Regions from separate parts of the Kocuria rosea genome, predicted to be linked through region 1. Evidence: predicted binding sites of a transcription regulator. Region 1 holds the regulator's gene; the other holds the start of a gene.

Region 1 (5,806 bases):
TGGAGAAGATGCCGCGGGCCACGCCCATCTGCACGGCCAGCATGATCGCCGATCCGGCGAACCCGCCGACGGCCGCCGTGCCGGAGAAGGCGTCGGTGAAGATCAGGACGACCGCCTGCGGGATGGCCGCGACGTTGACGACGAGGATGAACAGGGCGCCCAGGACGTAGAAGAGGATCATGACGGGGACGAAGCCCGCCGTGACCTTCCCGATGGACTTGATCCCGCCCACGAGCACGGCGAGCGTCAGCACGGCGAGCACCACACCGGTGATCCAGGTGGGGACGCTGAACGAGCTCTCCAGGTTGGAGGCGATGGAGTTGCCCTGGGTCATGTTGCCGATGCCGAACGCGGCCAGCGCGGCGGCGACGGCGAAGAAGATCGCCAGGAACTTGCCGAACCCGTTGCGGATGCCGCGCTCCAGGTAGTACTGCGGGCCGCCGGAGATCTCACCCTTGGCATCCGTGGTGCGGAACCGCACGGCCAGGAACGCCTCGGAGTACTTGGAGGCCATGCCGAGCAGGCCGGTGACCCACATCCAGAACAGGGCGCCGGGCCCGCCGATCGAGATCGCGGTGGCCACGCCCACGATGTTGCCGGTGCCCACGGTGGCCGCGAGCGCCGTGGTCAGCGCCTGGAACTGGGAGACGTCGCCGCCGCGGGCGTCCGCGTCCTTGCGGTCGAACAGGGCCAGTCGCAGCGCGGAGCCCAGCTTGTGGAACTGCAGCCCGCCCAGCCGGACGGTCAGGTACAGACCGGTGAGCAGCAGCAGGGGGATGAGGACGTAGGGCCCCCAGATGATGCCGCCCAGCTCGCCGAGGGCAGTCTCGATGGTTTGGAGCATGTGTTCTCCCGTGGGTGTCGGGTGGATCAGGAATCGGGCCGGAACGGGACTGTGACCTCGGTCTCGGCAGAAGGCATCTAATCACAGGTCCGCTGCTCCCCCGGTCAGGGACCGATGGATCGGCCACAGTGTGGCTCCTGCCCGTTTCCGCCCGGTTACGGGCCGGACGGGGCGGCGGGGCCCTCCGGCGCCCGCCGCGAGAGGCGGCGCGCGAGCAGCACGGCTCCCGCGGCGAGCAGCGAGCACACCGCCATGGACACGGCCATCGGGACGGCGGTGTGCTGACCGGCCAGGCCGGTCAGCGGGCTCACGAGCCCGCCCAGGAGGAACTGGACCAGTCCGAGCACCGCCGACCCGGCCCCGGCCCGGCCCGGGACCCGGCCCTGGGCGAGGGCCACGGCATTGCCCATGACGAAGCCGATGCAGGTCTGGCTCACGAAGAGGTGCGCCAGGGTGGTCCACCCGGTGATCCCGGCCAGCACCAGGCCCAGGCCCACCACGTTGACGGCGGCCATGACCACGATCGCGGTGCGGAGGATCGTGCCGGGCTCGACCCGGTCGACGAGGCGGGTGTTGACGACCGCGCCCAGGATGGAGCCGCCCGCGTTGACGGCGAACACCACGGAGTAGCCGAGCGCCGAGTAGCCGAGCACGTTCTGCAGCACGAAGGAGGAGGCGGAGATGTAGGAGAACAGGCCGCCGAACGCGAGTCCGAAGGCGAGGGCGTAGGCCATGAAGGACGGGGTGCGCAGCACCCGCCAGGACCCGGTGACGACGGCGCCGACCCCGCCGCGGTGGCGCCGGTGCGGGGGCAGGGTCTCGGGGACCACGAGCACGGAGCACGCCAGCATCAGCAGCCCGAACGCCGCGAGCACCCAGAACACGGTCTGCCACGGGGCCACCGTGGCGATCACCCCGCCCAGGAGCGGGGCCACCACCGGGGCGAGGGAGGTGATGGTCGCGAGGACCGAGAACAGCTTCGCGGCCCCGCGGCCGGAGGCGATGTCCGAGACCACCGCGCGGGCGATCACGACGCCGGCCGCCCCGGCGAGTCCCTGCACCGCCCGCAGGACCAGCACCGTCCCGATGGTCGGGGCCAGGACCACGGCGACGGAGCTGAGCAGGAACAGCGCGTTGCCGGCCACCATGAGCCGGTGCCGGCCCAGCACGTCGGACACGGGCCCGAGCAGGAACTGCCCCACGGCCATGCCGACCATGCACGTGGTCAGCGTCAGCTGCACCGCGGAGGCCGACGCCCCGAAGTGCCCGGCCATGGCAGGCATCGAGGCCAGGTACATGTCCGTGGCCATCGGGCTCACCGCGCTGAGGATCCCCAGCGCCGCCACCAGCACCACCCGGTCCTTGCCGCCGGAGAGGCGCAGGCGGGAGCGCACGGGGTCGTCGGGCGGCGATGAGCTCACGGGAGGTCCTTCGGCACGGGTCGGCAGGGCGGGCGCGGGGCGCGCCTCATGCTATCGACGCCGCGACGTGGCGAAGGACGAGGGAGAGACATGCGGGACGAGGACGAGGGGCGGGGACGAGGGGCGGGGACGAGGGACTGCGACAGCGACAGCGACAGCGACAGCGACAATGTCCGCATGAGACTCGCCGTGTACACCGGGGCATCCCTCGGCTCCGACCCCCTGTTCCCCGAGGCCGCCCGGGCCTTCGCCACCACCCTCGCCCGCCGCGGCGTGGGCGTCGTCTACGGCGGCGGCCACGTGGGGCTGATGGGCGTCGTCGCCGACGCCGCCCTGGCCGCCGGGGGCGAGGTGGTCGGGGTCATGCCGCAGTCGCTCGTCGACGACGAGACGGCCCACACGGGGCTGACCGAGCTGCGCATCGTCCGGACGATGCACGAGCGCAAGGCGGAGATGGCCGCCCTCGCCGACGGGTTCGTGGCCCTGCCGGGCGGCCTGGGCACCCTCGAGGAGATCTTCGAGGCGTGGACCTGGCTGCAGGTGGGGGTGCACGCCAAGCCGGTCGGTTTCCTGGACGTGGCCGGCTACTGGAGGCCCCTGCTGGACGCGGTGGCCTCGATGTCCGCGGCCGGTCTCGTGCGCCCCGAGTACCGGGACGCAGCCGTGGTCGCCCAGGACGCCGACGAGCTGCTCGCCCGGTTCGCGGCGTGGGAGGCGCCCCGCCGGCGCTGGTCCGAGCCGCCCGTTCCCGGCGCCGACGCGCCCGCCGTCCGCCCAGCCCCTAGGATGTAGGGCGATGAGCGAGCACACCCCTTCCCCCGCCGAGGGCCCCGCACAGGGCCCCGTCCCCGAGGCGTTCCACCGCCGGCCGTACTCCTTCGTGCGCCGCGGCGACCGCCTCACCGCCCGCCGCCAGAAGGCCTGGGACGACTGGGCGCCCACCCGGGTGCTCGACGTCCCGCGCGTGCGCACGGACACCTCCGTCCACCCCGACCACGAGTTCGACGCGGCCGCGGCCTTCGGGCGCGAGGCGCCGCTGGTCGTGGAGGTCGGCTCCGGGCTCGGCGAGGCGGTCGTGCACGCCGCCGCCCAGGACCCGGCGCGGAACTACCTCGCCGTCGAGGTGTACAAGCCCGGGATCGCGGATCTGCTGCTCAAGGCGGCCCAGGCCGGGGTGGACAACGTCCGCGTGGCGCAGGCCAACGCGCCCGAGGTCCTGGAGCACATGCTCGCCCCGGCCTCGGTCGACGAGCTGTGGGTGTTCTTCCCGGACCCCTGGCACAAGACCCGCCACCACAAGCGGCGCCTGGTCTCCCCCGCGTTCGCCGAGCTCGCCGCCCGGGTGCTCGTCCCGGGCGGGCTGTGGCGGCTCGCCACGGACTGGCAGGAGTACGCCCTGGTGATGCGCGAGGTCCTCGACGCGTCCCCGCAGTTCGAGAACGTCCACCCGGGCCCGCTCGCCGACGACGAGCACCCGGACACCGGATGGGCCCCGCGCTGGGAGGGACGGGTCCTCACGAGCTTCGAGCGCAAGGCGCAGGAGGCGGGCCGCGTCCCCCGCGACCTCGTCTACCGCCGGACGGCGTGAGCGCCGTCCCCGGCGCGGAGCGCAACGGCGTGCCCGCAGTGCCCGGCGCGGAGCGGGACGGCTTCGTCGTCGTGCCCCCGGGCGATCCCCGCACGCAGCCGCTGCTCGAGGGCCTGCACCACGAGTACGTGGAGCGCTACGGTCCCGAGATCGGGGCGGAGGAGATGGCCGAGCACCCCGTCGACGACTTCACCGCTCCCGCCGGAGCGCTCCTGCTCCTCCTCGAGGGCGGCACGACGGTGGGCGGCGGCGCGTTCCGCCGGCACGACGACGCCACGGCGGAGCTCAAACGGGTGTGGACCGCCCCGGCGCACCGCCGGCGGGGGATCTCGCGGCGGGTCCTGGCCGAGCTCGAGCGGCTCGCCGCCGCGGCGGGCTACCGGCGCATCCACCTCACCACGGGCAGCCGCCAGCCGGAGGCGGCCGCCCTGTACCGCAGCAGCGGGTACGTCCTGCTGCCCGGGACCGCCCGGGTCTATCCGGGCGGCGTGTACGACGTGGGCTTCGAGAAGCACCTGCGCTGACCGCCCGGCCCGGGCGCCGGTGCGGCTCAGCGCTCCTGCTGGCGCGGGGGCCGGTACAGCACCACGGCCTGCGAGATCTTGCGGGCCCGGGGGCGGGCGCCGCGGGCCATGCGCACCACGTCCCCGCCGACGCCGGCGGCGAAGATCCGCGAGGACTCCTCGGCCCGGTCCCGGGCGTCCTCGAGCTCCCGGGACAGCTCCGCCACCCGCGACCGCAGGGCCGCGACCTGGTTCTCCAGCTGGAGGATGCGCCGGATGCCCTCGAGGGACACGCCCTGCTGGGACAGCACCTGGATCTGCTGCAGCTTCTCGATGTCGCGCTGCGAGTAGCGGCGGGCGCGGCCGGGGGCCCGGGACGGCCTGACGAGGCCGAGCCGGTCGTACTGGCGCAGCGTCTGCGGGTGCATCTCCGCGATCTCCGCGGCCACGGAGATCACGAACAGCGGCTGGTCGGCGTCCAGTGCCATCTCACACCCGTGCCTTCTCGGCCAGGCGGGCCCGGGGGTCCTCGTCCGCGGTCGCCTCGGCGAACGCCCTGGCGGCGGCCTGCGCCTGCTCGTCAAGCTCGGCCGGCACGTGCACCTCGACCGTCACGATCAGGTTGCCCGTGCCCTTGGCCGTGCCGAACCCGCGCCCCTTGACGCGGAAGCGCCGGCCCGAGGACGTGCCCGCCGGGACCTTCACGCGCACGGTGCCGCCGTCCAGCACGGGCACCTCGATGGTGGCGCCCAGGGCCGCCTCGGGGAACGTGATCGGCACGGTGACCTCGACGTCGTCCGTGCCCTCGACGCGCCGGAAGAAGGGGTGCGGGGTCACGTGGACGGTGACGTAGAGGTCGCCGGCGCCGCCTGCACCCGAGTGGCCCTTGCCGGCGAGCTTGAGCTTCTGACCGTCGCGCACGCCGCGCGGGATCCGCACCGTGGTCTCCTGGCCGTTGCCCCGGCGCAGCTTGACCGTGGTGCCGTGCACCGAGGAGCGGAACGGGATGGTCGTCTCCGTCCGGATGTCCTCCCCGCGCGCCGGCGGGGCCTGGTAGCCGCCGTAGCCGCCCGGCGCCCCGTACCCGGTCTGACCGCCGAACTGGGCGAACAGGTCCTCGAACCCGCCCGGGCCGCCCGCGCCGCCCGCGCCGCCCGCGCCGCCGGTGGAGTAGGTCGTGCGGCGGCGGCGTCCTCCGCCGCCTCCGCCGCCTCCGCCGAAGATGTCGCCGAAGAGGTCCTCGAAGTTGGCCGAGCCCCCGGCGCCGCCGGGGCCGCCGGCGGTGAAGCGCGCCCCGGAGCCCATCGCGCGGATCGCGTCGTACTGCTTGCGCTCCTCGGGGTCGGAGAGTACGGAGTTCGCCTCGGTGATGTCCTTGAACCGCTGCTCGGCCTCCGTGTCCCCCGGGTTCTGGTCCGGGTGGTACTGGCGGGCGAGCTTGCGGTAGGCC
Region 2 (5,806 bases), 1.9 Mb from region 1:
CTTCATCATGGTGGCCTTCAGGTGCACCGAGAGCAGGACGTCCTCCCGCTTGGCGCGCTCGACCTGCTCCGCGAGGAACGCGTCCAGGGCGGCGGCCCGCATCACGGTGCCGTCGACGACCTCGCCGGCCAGCACGGGGACGGACTCCTTGAGCACCGTGGTGCTCCCGTCCTCGGCCACCAGGCGGATCGTCAGGGTGTCGTCGCCGTCCATGACCACGGACTTCTCGTTGTCCCGGAAGTCGTCGGCGCCCATCGTGGCGACGTTCGTCCTCGACTCCGCCGTCCACTCGCCCATGCGGTGCGGGTTCTTGCGGACGTAGTTCTTGACCGAGGCGGGGGCGCGGCGGTCCGAGTTGCCCTCGCGCAGCACCGGGTTGACGGCGGAGCCCTTGATCTTGTCGTAGCGGGCCCGGGTCTCCTTCTCCTCCTCGGTGCGGGGCTCGTCCGGGTAGTCGGGGAGGGCGACGCCCTGCTCCTGCAGCTCCTTGACCGCGGCCTTCAGCTGCGGGACGGAGGCGGAGATGTTGGGCAGCTTGATGATGTTGGCCTCGGGCTTCTTGGCCAGCTCGCCCAGCTCGGCGAGGGCGTCGTCCACCCGCTGCTCCGCGGGGAGGCGGTCGCCGAACGCGGCGATGATGCGCCCGGCCAGGGAGATGTCGCGGGTCTCCACCTCGACGCCGGCGGTCGAGGCGTAGGCCTCGATGATCGGCTTGAAGGAGTAGGTGGCGAGCAGGGGCGCCTCGTCGGTGCGGGTGTAGATGATCTTGGCCATGTGCGGGCTGTCTCCCAGGATGTCGTCGGATCGGTGGTGGTGCTTCCTGGTGCCAAGATACCCGAGGCGGCGCCCCGCCCGCTGGCCGGGCCCGCCGTCCGGCCGGAGGCCGCGGGCGGCCCGGGCACGGCGGCGGGCCCGTTCCCCGCGGGGAACGGGCCCGTGGCCGTGGGGCCCCGCCCGGGGGCGTGCCGGTGCCGGGGGCCGGGCTCAGCCCTCCGTGGACTGGGTGGACCCGGCGCCGTTGACGAGCTCGCCCTCGCCGATCACGCGGTCGCCGGACTCGTCCCGGCCCTCGCCCAGGGCCTGCTGCTCGCCCTGTCCGGAGACCACCTGGATCTTGCGCGGCTTGGCCTGCGCCGAGACGGGGATCGTGACCGTGAGCACGCCGTTGTCGTAGTTCGCGGCGATGTTCTGGATGTCGATGCCCTGGCCCAGGTTGAGCTGGCGGACGAACGAGGAGCTCTGCCGCTCCCGGGTGATCCACTGGACGTCCTGCACCTCGGGCAGCTCCCGCTCCGCGCGGATCGTCAGCAGCTGGCCGTCGACGTCGACGTCGACGCTCTCCGGGTCGATGCCGGGCAGGTCCGCCCGGAGGATGTACTGGTCGCCGTCCCGGTACAGGTCCATGGGCATCTCGCGCAGGCCCTGCCGGGCGAACAGCGAGGCGGCGAGCCGGTCGAAATCGTTGAACGGGGTGAACATCGTGGCCACGTCAATCATCTCCTCAACCATATGAGCAATGTCTTCGACATTTAGTTGAGTCCGATCAACTCAACTGTTGACCATGATAATCCCGCTCCCCGCGGTCTTCAACGGGTCCCGGCCCCCATCGCCCAGGGCGAACCGCCCTCAGCGGGCGTCGTGGGGATACCGCACGCCGATCTGCGCCCGCACCCGGTCGAAGAGCTCCACGAGCTCGAGGGAGTCGGCCCACGGCATCACGGGGGACTCGAGCAGGCCCTGCTGCACGCAGCGGGTGGCCTCGCGCATCTCGAACACGTATCCGGCGCCCGCCACGTCCACGCGCTCCACGAGGGGGGCGGCGCCCGTGCGGGCGCCCTCGGCGGTCTGCAGCACCAGGGTGGTCGGGCAGTTGATCCGTCCGTCCACCCGCAGCCAGCCGTCCGTGCCGCTGATCGTCACCTGGTGGGGGACCGTGGCGGACAGGGTGCCGCTCACGTGCGCCCGGCCGTGCCCGAAGTCCAGGGTCAGGGCGGTGTCCAGGTCCACGTCCGTGGCGCCGAGCTCCGCGCGGGCGCTCCAGCGCTCCGGGGCCCCCAGGACCGCGGAGGTCCACGTCAGGGGGTAGACCATCATGTCCAGCAGCACCCCGCCGCCGTCGGCCCGGCGGAACAGGCGGTGGGCCGGGTCCAGGGCCCGGTGCGTGCCGATGGACCCTTCGACCGAGCGGACCCGGCCGAGCCGGCCCTCCCGGACCCAGCGCATCGCGGTGCGGAAGCCGGGGGTCATGCGGGTCCAGACGGCCTCCATGAGGAAGACGCCGTGCTCGCGGGCCAGGCGGAACAGGTCGCGGACCTCCATCGCGGTCATGGCGAGGGCCTTCTCGCACACCACGTGCTTGCCGGCCCGCAGCAGCGCCGAGACGTCCCGGTGGTGGTAGCCGTGCGGGGTGGCCACGTAGACGATCTCCACGTCCGGGTCGGCCGCGAGCCGGTCCAGTCCCGTGCTCGTGGCGGTGCCGCCGTAGGCCCGCTCCACCCCGTGCCGGCGGGCGAAGTCCTCGGCGCGGTCCTGGTCCCGCGAGCTCACGGCCACGAGCCGGGCGTCGGGCAGCGCCGCGATGTCCGGGACCACCTTCTCCGCGATGTCGGCGGTGCTGACCACGCCCCATCCGAGCGTGCGGCCGGTCGCGGTGCCGGGGTCGTCCAGGTGGGCGGCGTCGAGGGAGGCGTCGACGAACGGGCTGAGGGTCTGGGCAGGCATGGGCGCATTCTGCCACGCCGCCCGGCGCCGGGTCCCCGTCCGCCGACTCCGATCGAACGACCGTTCGTGGCGTAGGCTGAGGGCGTGCCCCGGGTGAGCCAGCAGTACAAGGACGAGCGCCGCCGCGAGATCGTGGCGGCCGCCAGCGAGTGCTTCCTCGAGCACGGCTACGAGGGGGCGTCGATGCACCGCATCATCGCCGCCACGGGGCTGTCCGCGGGGGCGCTCTACAACCACTTCCCGAGCAAGCAGGAGCTCGTGGCCGCGGCCGCCCGCGCGGCCCTGGACCGGGTCCTCGCGGCCGCGGAGGACGAGCCCGGCACCGACCCCGCGGCGTGGGTCGTGGGACTGCTGGAGCGGCTGGCCGCGGATCCCGCCACCACCCGCCTGCTGCTCATCACGTGGGGCGGGGCGGTGAGCGACCCCGGTCTGGCCGCGCTTGCCGGGGAGCACCTGGGGCGGGTGCGGGACCGGGTGGAGGAGCGCTACGGGCGGTGGGCGGTCGAGGAGCTGGGCCTCGACGACGACGCGGCCCGCGAGTGGGCCGGCATGTTCGCCCAGGCCATCCTCTCGGTGCTGCAGGGCTGGGTGGTGCAGTCCTGCCTGCTGCCCGGCTTCGACCACGGCGCGTACCTGGACTACGCGCGCACCCTCGCGGCGCAGTGACGGGCCGCCGGGCCCGGCTCAGGCGGTGAGCCGGCGGTGCTCGGCGGAGAGCCGGACGTAGGTGCGCGCGTTGGCACGGACCTTCTCCTGCTCCTCGTCCGTGAGCTCGCGCCGGACCCTGCCCGGCACCCCCGTCACGAGGGAGCGGGGCGGCACCACGGTGCCCTCGAGGACGACGGCGCCCGCGGCCACCAGCGAGCCCGTCCCGATCACGGCGCCGTTGAGGACGGTCGCGTTCATCCCGATCAGGACCTCGTCCTCCACGGTGCACCCGTGCACCACTGCGCCGTGGCCGACGCTCACGTCCGCGCCGATCGTGCAGGGGTGGCCGGGGTCGGAGTGGACCACCACGTTGTCCTGCAGGTTGGACCGCGCGCCCAGCCGGACGGGGGAGCGGTCGCCGCGCACCACGGCGCCGTAGAAGACCCCGGACTCCGGCCCCAGCTCGGCGTCGCCCACGACCGTGGCGGTCGGGGCCACGAAGGCGGAGGAGTCGATCCGGGGCTCGTGCCCCCCGTGCGGGAGGACCGTGCCGGGCGTCGTGGAGTGTGCCATGGGCCCAGCCTAGCGGCGGGCCCGCCGCCCGCGGCTCAGACGCCCTGCCGCGTGACGGCCGGCCGCGGGGGGCGCTGGTGCCCGTGCTGGATGGCCACGCGGATCTTCTGGCCGCCCTTGAGCACGTACTCCGCGCCGTGCACGTGGATCGTGACGTCGTCCGCGCGCCGGGAGGCCCCCTCGAGCTCCAGGACGTGGTGGTCGATGCAGACCCGGATCACCTGGCCGCGGTACAGCACCGTGAACGAGACGGCGTCCAGCTGGCTCGGCAGGGCCGGGTCGAACTCGAGCCAGCCGCCGCGCACGCGCAGCCCCGCGTAGGCGCGGGTCACGACGTCGACGGAGCCGGCCATGGCGCCCAGGTGGATGCCCTCGCCCGTGGTCCCGCCCTGGGTGTCGTCGAGGTCCACCAGGAGGGCGTCCTGGAACGAGGACCACGAACGGTCCGGGTTCAGCCACGCGAGCACCGAGGCGTTGACCACCCGGGACAGGGAGGAGCCGTGCGAGGACCGCGCGATGTAGAAGTCGACGGTGCGCTCGATGGCGGCGTGGTCCACCTCGTAGCCCATCCGGCCGAGCTCCTCGACCAGGCCGTCGGGACCGAAGAGGTAGACCAGCATGATCGTGTCGGCCTGCTTGGCCAGCTTGTAGTTGTTGGTCATGTCGCCCTCGTTCTCCAGCAGGAGGTCGAGGCGGCCGATGTTGCGGTACTTGGCCCGGTAGTACTCCCAGTCCAGCTCGTCGAGGTCGTCGTAGCCGTGGAACTGGCTGATGGTGCCGTCCGTGTTGAACGGCACGAACATCCGCTCGGCCATCCGCTGCCAGGTCCCGACCTCCTCGGCCGAGAGGTCGAAGCGGGCGGAGAGCTCCTCGCGCTGGTGCTCCACCATGTCGTGGAAGATGTGTGCGCTGTGCCGGAACAGCCAGGCCGCCAGCACGTTCGTGTAGGCGTTGTCCTTCAGCCCGCCGCCGTGCTGGCCGCGCGGGCCGTCGTGGTACTCGTCCGGGCCCATGACGCCGGCGATGTGGTAGCGGCCGTCCGCGGGGTCGTAGTCGGTGAGGGACGCGAACAGCCGGGTGATCCCGATGATCAGCTCCGAGCCCTGCCCCGCCAGCCAGTCGAGGTCACCGGTGGTCTCGTAGTAGATCCAGGCGTTGTAGGCGATCGCGAGGCCCACGTGGAACTGCCGCCACGAGTTGTCCGGCAGCCACCGGTTGGAGTGGTGGTTGAACAGCTCCGGCGGGGTCTCCTCCCGGCCGTCGGAGCCGGACTGCCACGGGAACGCCGCGCCCTCGAGCCCGAACTCGGTGGCCCGGTGCTTGGCCATGGGCAGCCGGCGCCACCGGTAGGAGAGCAGGGCGCGCGTCACCTGCGGCTGGTGCAGGTTGACGACCGGGAGGATGTAGAGCTCGTCCCAGAAGATGTGCCCCCGATAGCCCTCGCCGTGCAGGCCGCGGGCCGGGACCCCGGCGTCGCGCAGGGACATGTGCGGCGCCAGCGTCTGGGCCACGTGGAACAGGTGCACCCGCAGCGCCAGCTGGGTGATGGCCAGCTCCCCGGTGCGCTCCTCCGGGTCCGGGCACACGTCCACGTCGAAGCGGTCCCACAGCAGGGACCACTCGATCTCGTGCGAGGGCAGCAGGCCCCGGACGCCGCTGGGGTTGCGGTCGAGCTCCGCGAGGGCGCCCTCGCGGGGCGAGCCGATCGCGGCGTCGCGGCTCGTGACCACGGCCGTGGTCGAGTCGATGATCACCGGGCGGCCGTCGGCGATGTTGACCTGGTGGCGGCGGAACTCGGTGCCGCCGGGCCGGATCTCGCGGCGCTCCCGGACGTTCTGGCCGCCCTCGATGGTGGTGCGCTGGG

The links. The regulator HspR, encoded in region 1, represses chaperone genes until heat shock. The targets are predictions, from matches to a motif close to AAGTTGAGTCNNNNNGACTCAACTT.
Region 2: EQG70_RS13380 (Hsp20/alpha crystallin family protein) is a predicted target of HspR. The motif match lies at 1,531-1,555, and genes of this name have one in related genera.

Annotation. Positions count from the first base shown of each region.
Region 1 covers NZ_CP035103.1:998,465-1,004,270, reverse strand. The annotation lists gene EQG70_RS04635 (alanine/glycine:cation symporter family protein) at 1-844, opposite strand, end outside; gene EQG70_RS04630 (multidrug effflux MFS transporter) at 1,000-2,265, opposite strand; gene EQG70_RS04625 (LOG family protein) at 2,443-3,057, shown strand; gene trmB (tRNA (guanosine(46)-N7)-methyltransferase TrmB) at 3,062-3,853, shown strand; gene EQG70_RS04615 (GNAT family N-acetyltransferase) at 3,850-4,377, shown strand; gene EQG70_RS04610 (heat shock protein transcriptional repressor HspR) at 4,404-4,844, opposite strand; gene EQG70_RS04605 (DnaJ C-terminal domain-containing protein) at 4,846-5,806, opposite strand, start outside.
Region 2 covers NZ_CP035103.1:2,911,499-2,917,304, reverse strand. The annotation lists gene EQG70_RS13385 (NADP-dependent isocitrate dehydrogenase) at 1-774, opposite strand, end outside; gene EQG70_RS13380 (Hsp20/alpha crystallin family protein) at 985-1,497, opposite strand; gene EQG70_RS13375 (Gfo/Idh/MocA family protein) at 1,627-2,721, opposite strand; gene EQG70_RS13370 (TetR/AcrR family transcriptional regulator) at 2,806-3,387, shown strand; gene EQG70_RS13365 (gamma carbonic anhydrase family protein) at 3,406-3,942, opposite strand; gene EQG70_RS13360 (beta-phosphoglucomutase family hydrolase) at 3,978-5,806, opposite strand, start outside.